Regions from separate parts of the Vibrio celticus genome, predicted to be linked through region 1. Evidence: predicted binding sites of a transcription regulator. Region 1 holds the regulator's gene; each other region holds the start of a gene.
The links. The regulator CRP, encoded in region 1, controls carbon source genes, mostly activating them, when cyclic AMP is high. The targets are predictions, from matches to a motif close to TGTGANNNNNNTCACA.
Positions count from the first base shown of each region.

Region 2: a site for CRP is predicted at 1,748-1,763, ahead of deoD (purine-nucleoside phosphorylase). Genes of this name have one in related genera too.
Region 3: a site for CRP is predicted at 1,434-1,449, ahead of OCV19_RS03095 (NupC/NupG family nucleoside CNT transporter). Genes of this name have one in related genera too.

Region 1 covers NZ_AP025463.1:299,413-302,581, reverse strand. The annotation lists gene OCV19_RS01355 (YheU family protein) at 1-51, shown strand, start outside; gene OCV19_RS01350 (phosphoribulokinase) at 129-998, shown strand; gene crp (cAMP-activated global transcriptional regulator CRP) at 1,238-1,870, shown strand; gene OCV19_RS01340 (DUF1338 domain-containing protein) at 2,055-2,846, opposite strand; gene astD (succinylglutamate-semialdehyde dehydrogenase) at 3,060-3,169, opposite strand, start outside.
Region 2 covers NZ_AP025464.1:1,770,198-1,773,366, forward strand. The annotation lists gene OCV19_RS23730 (lactate dehydrogenase) at 1-838, opposite strand, end outside; gene deoD (purine-nucleoside phosphorylase) at 921-1,631, opposite strand; gene OCV19_RS23740 (L,D-transpeptidase family protein) at 1,978-2,952, shown strand; gene OCV19_RS23745 (Lpp/OprI family alanine-zipper lipoprotein) at 3,130-3,169, opposite strand, start outside.
Region 3 covers NZ_AP025463.1:636,307-639,475, reverse strand. The annotation lists gene OCV19_RS03095 (NupC/NupG family nucleoside CNT transporter) at 27-1,289, opposite strand; gene OCV19_RS03090 (TatD family hydrolase) at 1,494-2,324, opposite strand; gene OCV19_RS03085 (DUF5363 family protein) at 2,305-2,460, opposite strand; gene prfC (peptide chain release factor 3) at 2,566-3,169, opposite strand, start outside.

The DNA.
Region 1 (3,169 bases):
TTTTCTGAGCTCCATGAAACCGTTGATATTCAAGTCACAAAACGCTTCTAAGCTGCGCTCATAAAGGAGCCGTGTTATAGTGGTAAACGATTGCTAACAAGTAAGTTACTCAAAAGACAAGGGTTGTCATGTCCGCTAAACATCCAATTATTGCGGTGACGGGTTCATCTGGAGCCGGCACCACCACCACCTCAGAAGCCTTCCGTAAAATGTTCAATATGATGGACGTGAAGGCAGCTTGGGTTGAAGGGGATAGTTTCCATCGCTTCACTCGCCCAGAGATGGATGTCGAGATCCGTAAAGCGCGCGAGCAAGGTAAGCACATCAGCTACTTTGGTCCACAAGCCAACGACTTTGGTGCGCTAGAAGAGTTCTTCCGTAAATACGGTAACGAAGGTACAGGTAAAGTACGAAGCTACCTGCACACCTTCGATGAAGCCGTGCCTTACAATCAAATGCCGGGCACCTTTACGCCATGGCAGGAGATCCCTGAAAATTCCGATGTGATGTTTTACGAAGGCCTGCACGGTGGTGTGGTTGATGGCGACATTAACGTTTCTCAACACGTCGATTTGCTGATCGGCATGGTACCTATCGTAAACCTAGAGTGGATTCAAAAATTCGTTCGTGACACCCGCGATCGTGGCCATTCACGCGAAGCCGTAATGGACTCCATTGTTCGTTCGATGGATGATTACCTTAACTACATTACCCCACAATTTTCGCGAACTCACATCAACTTTCAGCGTGTTCCAACCGTAGATACATCGAACCCACTCAACGCCAAAGGGATTCCAAGTTTAGACGAAAGCTTCGTAGTTATACGTTTGCGTGGCATCAAAAACGTCGATTTCCCCTACCTTCTGGCTATGATTGATGGCTCGTTTATGTCTCGTCATAACACGCTAGTGGTGCCAGGCGGCAAGATGAGTTTTGCTATGGAGCTCATTGTGAGGCCAATCCTGCAACAACTCATCGAAACCGGAAAAATAGGTTAACAAAACGACATTCTGGTTGATTACTTTTCATACCGTGATCATGTGCACAATTTTGCGTAAAAAATCGTAGCTTGGTCACGATTAAAATCAAGAAATAGTACCTGAAAAAGGATACTATTCTTAAACGAAACACAAGATAGCTTGCAGCACTCAACGAGTGCTCTTATCCTACAAGTCAATCCAGGCTTAGCTAAAATACGGAAAGCGGCAAGCATACCCTGCAGAGGAAGTGAGATATTATGGTTCTAGGTAAACCTCAAACCGATCCAACATTAGAGTGGTTCCTTTCACACTGTCATATTCATAAGTACCCTTCAAAAAGTACTTTGATTCATGCTGGTGAAAAGGCAGAAACCTTGTACTACATCGTTAAAGGTTCTGTGGCAGTTCTTATCAAAGACGAAGAAGGTAAGGAAATGATTCTTTCTTACCTAAACCAAGGCGACTTCATCGGTGAGCTTGGCTTGTTCGAAGAAGACCAAGAGCGTACAGCTTGGGTTCGTGCTAAATCTCCTTGTGAAGTAGCTGAGATTTCTTTCAAGAAATTCCGTCAACTTATCCAAGTGAACCCAGATATCCTAATGCGCCTTTCAGCGCAAATGGCAAACCGTCTACAAGTAACTAGCCAAAAGGTTGGTGACTTAGCGTTCCTTGACGTAACAGGTCGTATCGCTCAAACGCTACTAAACCTAGCGAAACAGCCAGATGCAATGACTCACCCTGATGGCATGCAAATCAAGATCACTCGTCAAGAGATTGGCCAGATCGTTGGTTGTTCTCGTGAGACAGTTGGTCGTATCTTGAAGATGCTAGAAGAGCAGAACCTAATTTCTGCACACGGTAAAACTATCGTGGTATACGGCACTCGTTAATCTCGATTAACTGAGCCAAAAATTTGAAAGCCACCAAATGCGAGTTTGGTGGCTTTTTTGTTTTCTTAAGATCTATAGAGCAGATACGTGATGCGAATAGAACACCTACAGCTTCCAAGCACAAACTGTCTCGAAGCGAAGCGTACTCGAATCTCTAGGACAAAATCCGTGCTCGTATCTTTCTTTAACCGTTGGTGCTCTCAAAGATTTTGTCAGCTGATGCTGCAACAAAACCGGTGTAAAGCTCACCGTTGGCCATCGCATAACGCTTAGCGAACTCATAGAAGCCCCCAGGAATCATCTCATTGCCTTCAACAAATGAAACTGGGACTTTGTCTGCCATTGTTGATGATTGCTCTAATAAGACCTCTGGAGAGCCTTTAACCTGACCGCCAGATGCATTGATCGTGAAGCCCGACTCGCTCAAGTAGTCATTCACCGCCTGTACTTCATCGAAGTTATTTAGCTGATTCACACTCACCGTAAAGTGGTTTGCACCGTATCCATGAGCTGCTAGCCAAGACGCGTATTCACTCTCTTTTGCAAGCACTTGGAAATCAGCGAAGCTCAAACCCCATAGACGACCGCCAAACAAGAACTCATGACCTTGAAGTTTGGTTGCGTCGACTTGCTCAACCAACTTCGCAACGATCTGTTGCAAGTCACTTGAACACTCTTCTACCTTCAATTCACTAATGAACACTTTTGGCTGCTTCGGGTCTGGGTGCTCGTAGTGTTTAGCCACTAGCTTCTTGCTCTCAAACAGGTAGTCGCCACACGCCTTGTAACCCAGTTCCAGGAAAGGCTTAGCTAGTGTTTCAATACCGAGAGGGGCAACATTAAAAGTACGCAGTGCAATATGGTCGTTGATCAGCGCTTCATCTTCTTTCAGCAAGTGATGCACTTTCTCAGCCGATGGACACAGCCTGTGAATGTAATCGTCCCATAGTGATTTAAAGAGTAGATCGGGCGTCATGGTGACTCCTTGTCAGAGGTTCTAGCAAGCTAGTAATTTGGATTAGAGAGGGAGAAGCTGAGACACAGAGTCAGCAGCCATCAGCCTGTGACATACTTGTTCTATTATTATCTACCGCCCAATCTAGGTGTCGGACGTGGTGGAAAAGGGAAGTGATAACACCACCTCCCTCTTTCAAGCTTAACGCATGAGCCTAAGACTCATTAGCCTAAATTAAAGCTCAATACCTGGGCTAAACGTTGCTGGAAGTTGAGTTTCACCGCCTTCCATTGAAGCCATAGGATAAGCACAGTAGTCCGCCGCATAGTAAGCACTTGGGCGTA
Region 2 (3,169 bases), on a different replicon from region 1:
TCACTTGGTATTGCTGTTCAATACGCTCTTTTAGTTTATCAGAAGGCTGAGGAAGTTCGAGGTTTGCCTCTGACGAGTGCTCCTTTGAGACAAAGCGCGCCACATCGTCGTAGGGGTTATGGTCAACATTTCCCGAAGGCTCTTCATTTTGAGAGTAATTGACATGCTGGCAAAGGATGTAACCAGAATGCGCTTCGCCTGTCGCTATCCAGACCACACCGTTGTTACTTTGTGGTTGTAAGCGCTGATAATGGGAAGCGAATTGATAGTCCTTGGCATGATTAACCCATCGAGCATCGATCATCGCTAATTTGCGACGGCATCGACTCGCGATATGGTCAACATGATCATAGAAAGTCTTTGGATTGATCTCTAATTTTCTGCAGATTTCACGTACGGAATAACCCATGAACAATAAGCCCATGAGGTTCTCTTGAAACTGAAGTTTTTTATTGGATCCAGACCATTTATCAACGAAGGTTGATTGGCAGTCTTTGCATCGATAACGTTGCCTGTCACCGCTGTAACCGAAGGCATGGTAAAGATGTTTGTGGGTATGAACCGATAGGCCAAAGTTATCGCAATCATCATTGCGGCAAGCAGGAAGGCCATCGCTGTGAAGTTGTCGCAGGCGATGAAGTTCGCTTAACACTTCACGATTGTTAAGTAAGGGGGGGAAAGCTCCACATTCACGACAAACCATCGCTGGACGCTTAGGGTTCGCGTGTTGCAAAACATACCGTTTTGCATCGCTCAAGCCAAAGTTGTCACACGCCAATGTTTTACAAAAGTTGAGTTGCAAACCATCCGCATCTTTTGGCAGCTTGTCGTTAGACACGATCTCCCCCTCGGGATTATTTGAGCAGCCAAGCGAGCCTGGCTGCGGGGTAACGCTTTTCAATGTATCTTTTATCAAATCGTTAGATGTTGATTGCTGTCTCTAGAGCAACTTTCATCATGTCGTTGAAAGACTTTTGACGCTCTTCAGAACTTAGTTTTTCACCACGGATGATGTGGTCAGATACTGTTAGGATGGTTAGTGCTTTAGCACCAAGGTCTGCAGCAACGCCGTAGATACCAGCCGCTTCCATATCAACACCTAGGATGCCTAGCTTTTCCATTTTTTCGAAAAGGTCAGCTTCTGGAGTGTAGAAAAGGTCTGCAGAGAATACGTTACCAACTTTAACTGGAACTTCTTGTGCACGAGCTTGGTTTACTGCTTCTTCTAGAAGACCGAAATCAGCGATAGCAGCGAAGTCGTGGTTGTTGAAACGAATACGGTTTACTTTTGAGTCAGTAGATGCACCCATACCGATAACAACGTCCATTAGTTTAACGTCGTCACGTACTGCGCCACAGCTACCTACGCGAATTACGTTTTTCACTCCGAACTCAGCGATTAGCTCGTGTACGTAGATGCAGCATGATGGGATACCCATACCGTGGCCCATGACAGAAACTTTCTTACCTTTGTAAGTGCCTGTGTAGCCAAACATGTTGCGAACGTCACAAACTTGCTTCACGTCATCAAGGAATGTTTCTGCAATGTATTTTGCGCGAAGCGGGTCGCCCGGCATAAGTACTGTTTCTGCGAAATCACCAGCTTGAGCATTAATATGAGGTGTAGCCATGGTCGTTCTCCAAAGTTTAAACGGTAATTATAAGAACAGGATTTAATCAATTACCGATTCTGTTGAATTGAATTCGTTTTGTTGAGGCAATATTAGCGAGTTAGAACGTGGCTCCATGAGACTTTAGTCACAAAACAGGTCCGTCATTATAGTTTTATTAATATTGATAACCAAATCTGTTGAAAGCGTAAAGGCAATCGATTTTGTATGGGTTAATTGCAAGCGAATGAGAGGAAAAGGCTTACATATAAACTTGTTGCCTATCAGTTTCGAGACAACAATACGTTGTAGAGACGTTAGATCAGAGATAATCTAAACTTTGATAAAAGACAAACCAAGGATTTGTATGTCGCATTGCGCTAACTCGACGCCTTTACCGTCAATGAAAACACGACTCCACAGGGCGGCGTCGCTTGTTGTAAGAACTACTTTGCTTGCCAGCGGGATAGCTTCATCGTGGGTGTCTGCTGCAACCTTTCAATTGCCACCTACAGAAAGCCGCATTGTGGGCAGAATCCAGCAGCATGAAGTGGCGGCGGGCGAAACCTTGGCCATCATTGCCAAGCAATACGATATTGGTTTTCTCTCTTTAATGGCAGCCAACAAAGGGGTGGACCCTTTTCTTCCCGCGGAAGGCTATGTGTTAAGCATTCCAAGCCGCTTGATTTTGCCTGACACTCCGAGAAAGGGGATCGTCATCAATCTTGCTGAGTTAAGGTTGTATTACTTTGAGCCCGAGAAAAATCAGGTGCATGTTTTCCCTGTCGGCATCGGTCGAGTGGGGCGCGATACTCCCGAGATGATCACCAAGATAAGCCAAAAAAGGCCGAATCCAACATGGACGCCGCCAAATTCAATTCGCAAAGAGTATCTTGAAAAGGGCATTGAATTACCGAGAGTGGTTCCCGCAGGGCCAGAAAACCCATTGGGTGAGTACGCTTTGAGACTTGCTTATGGCGCTGGCGATTATTTGATCCATGGTACTAACAAAGACTTTGGAATAGGTTTACGAGTTAGCTCTGGTTGTATCCGAATGGAACCTAAAGATATTGAGTGGCTATTTGAGCAAGTGAACCGTGGTGAACAGGTCACTATTATCAATGAGCCGATTAAGGTGTCATTAGAACCAGATAGAAGTGTGTTTGTTGAAGCGCACGAACCATTAACTCGAAGTGACGGCTCAAAGAAATCATTACAGATCCCTGTGGAACTAAAATGGTGGCTTGAAGACGCAGAACTGCCAAATTCAAAGGCGAAAGCGGTTATCTTTGCTCAAAACGGCGTGCCTGTAGAGATAGCACCACCTGTGATTGAGTTTTAATTCGATGGCCTCTTCTGTAACAGGGGGCGGTTTTATCTTGTCTACTCGCATTAGTACCTTCTACTCGAATTAGTATCGCCCAAAAAAAAGCACCACATCCGATAAGAAGTGGTGCTGTCTATATACTGCTTTTTGCGACTTATTTAATTTACAGCTTAATCGCGATTAGATCTCAAACTACTTAGTGTAAGACTCAGCGATGTTATCGATGCGTTCG
Region 3 (3,169 bases), 340 kb from region 1:
GCGTCTATATATCGATTTCTAACTAATTAGAAAGACAGGAAGAAGCCAGCAATTGTTGCTGCCATCAGGTTAGATAGAGTACCAGCAATTACCGCTTTAACACCCATACGTGCGATGTCGTGGCGACGGCTTGGTGCAATACCACCTAGACCACCTAGAAGAATCGCAATTGAAGAAAGGTTTGCGAAACCACATAGTGCGAATGCGATGATAGCTTGAGTCTTCTCAGACATCACTTGACCAGTTGCTGCAACAACTTGAGCGTTTTCACCAACGTATGGTACGAAGTTTAGGTATGCAACGAATTCGTTAACAACTGTCTTCTGACCAATGAAAGAACCAGCGATAGTTGCTTCTTCCCATGGAACACCAATGATGAATGCTAGCGGTGCGAAGATCCAACCTAGAAGAAGTTCTAGAGTTAGGTTTTCCATACCGAACCAACCACCGATGCCACCTAGGATACCGTTGATTAGAGCAATTAGACCGATGAATGCTAGTAGCATTGCACCAACGTTAAGTGCTAGTTGTAGACCAACTGATGCGCCACCTGCTGCTGCGTCGATAACGTTAGCTGGTTTGTCATCGCCACCGTCCATTTCGTCAGCGATGTTGTCGTCTGGCGTATCTGTTTCAGGCTTGATGATTTTAGCGAATAGTAGACCACCAGGTGCTGCCATGAATGACGCTGCAACTAGGTACTCTAGAGGTACACCCATAGATGCGTAACCTGCTAGTACACCACCAGCTACAGAAGCCAAACCACCACACATTACTGCGAATAGTTCAGAGTTAGTCATTTTAGGAACAAATGGACGAACAACTAGAGGTGCTTCAGTTTGACCAACGAAGATGTTTGCTGCTGCAGACATAGACTCGGCGCGAGAAGTACCTAGAGCTTTCTGAAGACCACCACCAAGAACTTTGATTACAATTTGCATAACACCAATGTAGTAAAGTACAGAGATAAGTGCAGAGAAGAAAATCAGAGTTGGTAGTACTTGGAAAGCAAAGATGAAACCGATACCGTCAACTGAAAAGTTAACTAGGCTGCCGAATAGGAAACCAGTACCGTCTTTACCGTAGTCGATCACGTTTGCTACACCAGCAGAGAAACCTGCAAGTAGATCACGACCCCAAGGGATGTAAAGTACGAATGCACCAAGTGCGAATTGGATAGCGAAAGCGCCACCCACTGTTCTTAGATTAATAGCTTTGCGGTTGTCAGATAGTAGTACTGCGATTGCGATCAGTGCAACCATTCCGACTAGGCTCATAAACAGGCTCATAGTTTATGACTTCCTTATTAGTTATTTATTGGCGTGTTACAAAATGGGGCTATAAAGCGGAGGCAATTATACTCATGCGACCACTAATAAAGTAATGCCGTCCTCACACTTTCGTAGAAGATTCATGTACCATTCACACGCAAATGTGAGCCAAATCACAAGCTCAGTGCAATTTACGCAAACGATAAACAAAAACCTTCGGTTTTATTCACATATACCGAATGCGCGATGGCTATTTTGCCAAATTTGCGCTGCAATCGATTGCTTTGGCTCTTTTCTAAGCAAAAAAAGTTCATTTAAGATCGTAACTAAATATTTGGAATGATTAACATTTCCTTGGTTTCCATACAGGGGCATGTCCGGAGCATCCGTTTCCAATACCAGACATTCAAGGGGCAATTTTGCCATGGTTGTGCGTGTTTTTTGCGCTCTCGGGTAAGTTATCGTTCCACCGACGCCAATATAGAAACCGAGCTTGATCCACGCTAAAGCTTGCTGTTCACTCCCTGAAAAGCCGTGAATCACACCACCTAAGGTGAACTTATGCTGCTTTATTAGCTCGATAAGTCGGTTATAAGACTTCCTCTCATGGATGATTAAAGGCAGCTCAAACGCCTTGGCAAGTTCCATTTGTTGGATGAAAAAGCGCTCTTGTTTCTCTCGTTCAACGTCCACAAAAAAGTCGAGCCCGCACTCACCTATCGCGACACATTGGCTGTTTTTTGAAGAGAGTAATTGGCGAAGTTCCGAAAATTGTTCGTCATTGGCCTGCTCTAAAAAGTAAGGATGGAAGCCTAATGCATAGTAAACATTGGGGTGAGATTGAGCGATTTCATCGAGCTTCCTCCAGTTACTTTGGCCAATAGAAGGGATGATTAACTTCTCGACTTGAGCTTGCTTTGCTTCTTTAAGATAGCCATCAATACTTTGATCAAGTGTAGTTCCCTGATCAATTACAATATGTTGCTCAAACGCCTCAAAATCCGCATGGCAATGAGTATCAAACAGCGGAAAGTCACTTATTTGCTGTGTCATCTTCCCTACTCTCTGTTTGTTTCCCTTGAGGATCACGACGATAAGCAACACAACTGCGCTTGTTCTCAGGCATTAAGCCAAGCTCTTCACACCACTTATCGTATTTCCTAACCCAAGCTTTTATCCAACCCAACATAACTGCTTCTAACCTCAGCCTTTAAACCTCAAATAAAACGCATTAAAAAACGCCTATTGCAGAACAATAGACGTTTTTGTTTAACTCGAATAGATCGCGGAGAAATTAGTGCTCGCGCGTCGCTCGGAACTGAACTTCAGGGAAGCGTTCAGAAGCAAGGTTCAAGTTCACCATAGTTGGTGCGATGTAAGACAGGTTGTCACCGCCATCTAGCGCAAGGTTAGATTGGTTCTTACGTTTGAATTCTTCTAGTTTCTTAGCGTCATCACATTCAACCCAGCGAGCTGTTGCAACGTTAACACCTTCGTAGATAGCTTCTACGTTGTATTCCGCTTTCAAGCGCGCTACAACCACGTCGAACTGAAGCACACCAACCGCACCAACGATCAGGTCGTTGTTCTGCATAGGACGGAATACTTGTACTGCGCCCTCTTCTGAAAGCTGCACTAAGCCTTTTAGAAGTTGCTTCTGCTTCAGTGGATCGCGTAGACGGATACGACGGAATAGCTCAGGTGCAAAGTTAGGAATACCAGCGAACTTAAGGCTCTCACCTTGAGTAAAGGTATCACCAATCTGGATAGTACCGTGGTTATGTAGACCGATAATATCACCCGCGTATGCTTTCTCAGCACGAGCACGGTCACCCGCCATGAAGGTTACCGCATCAGAGATACTTACACTCTTACCAGTACGAACATGGTTCATCTTC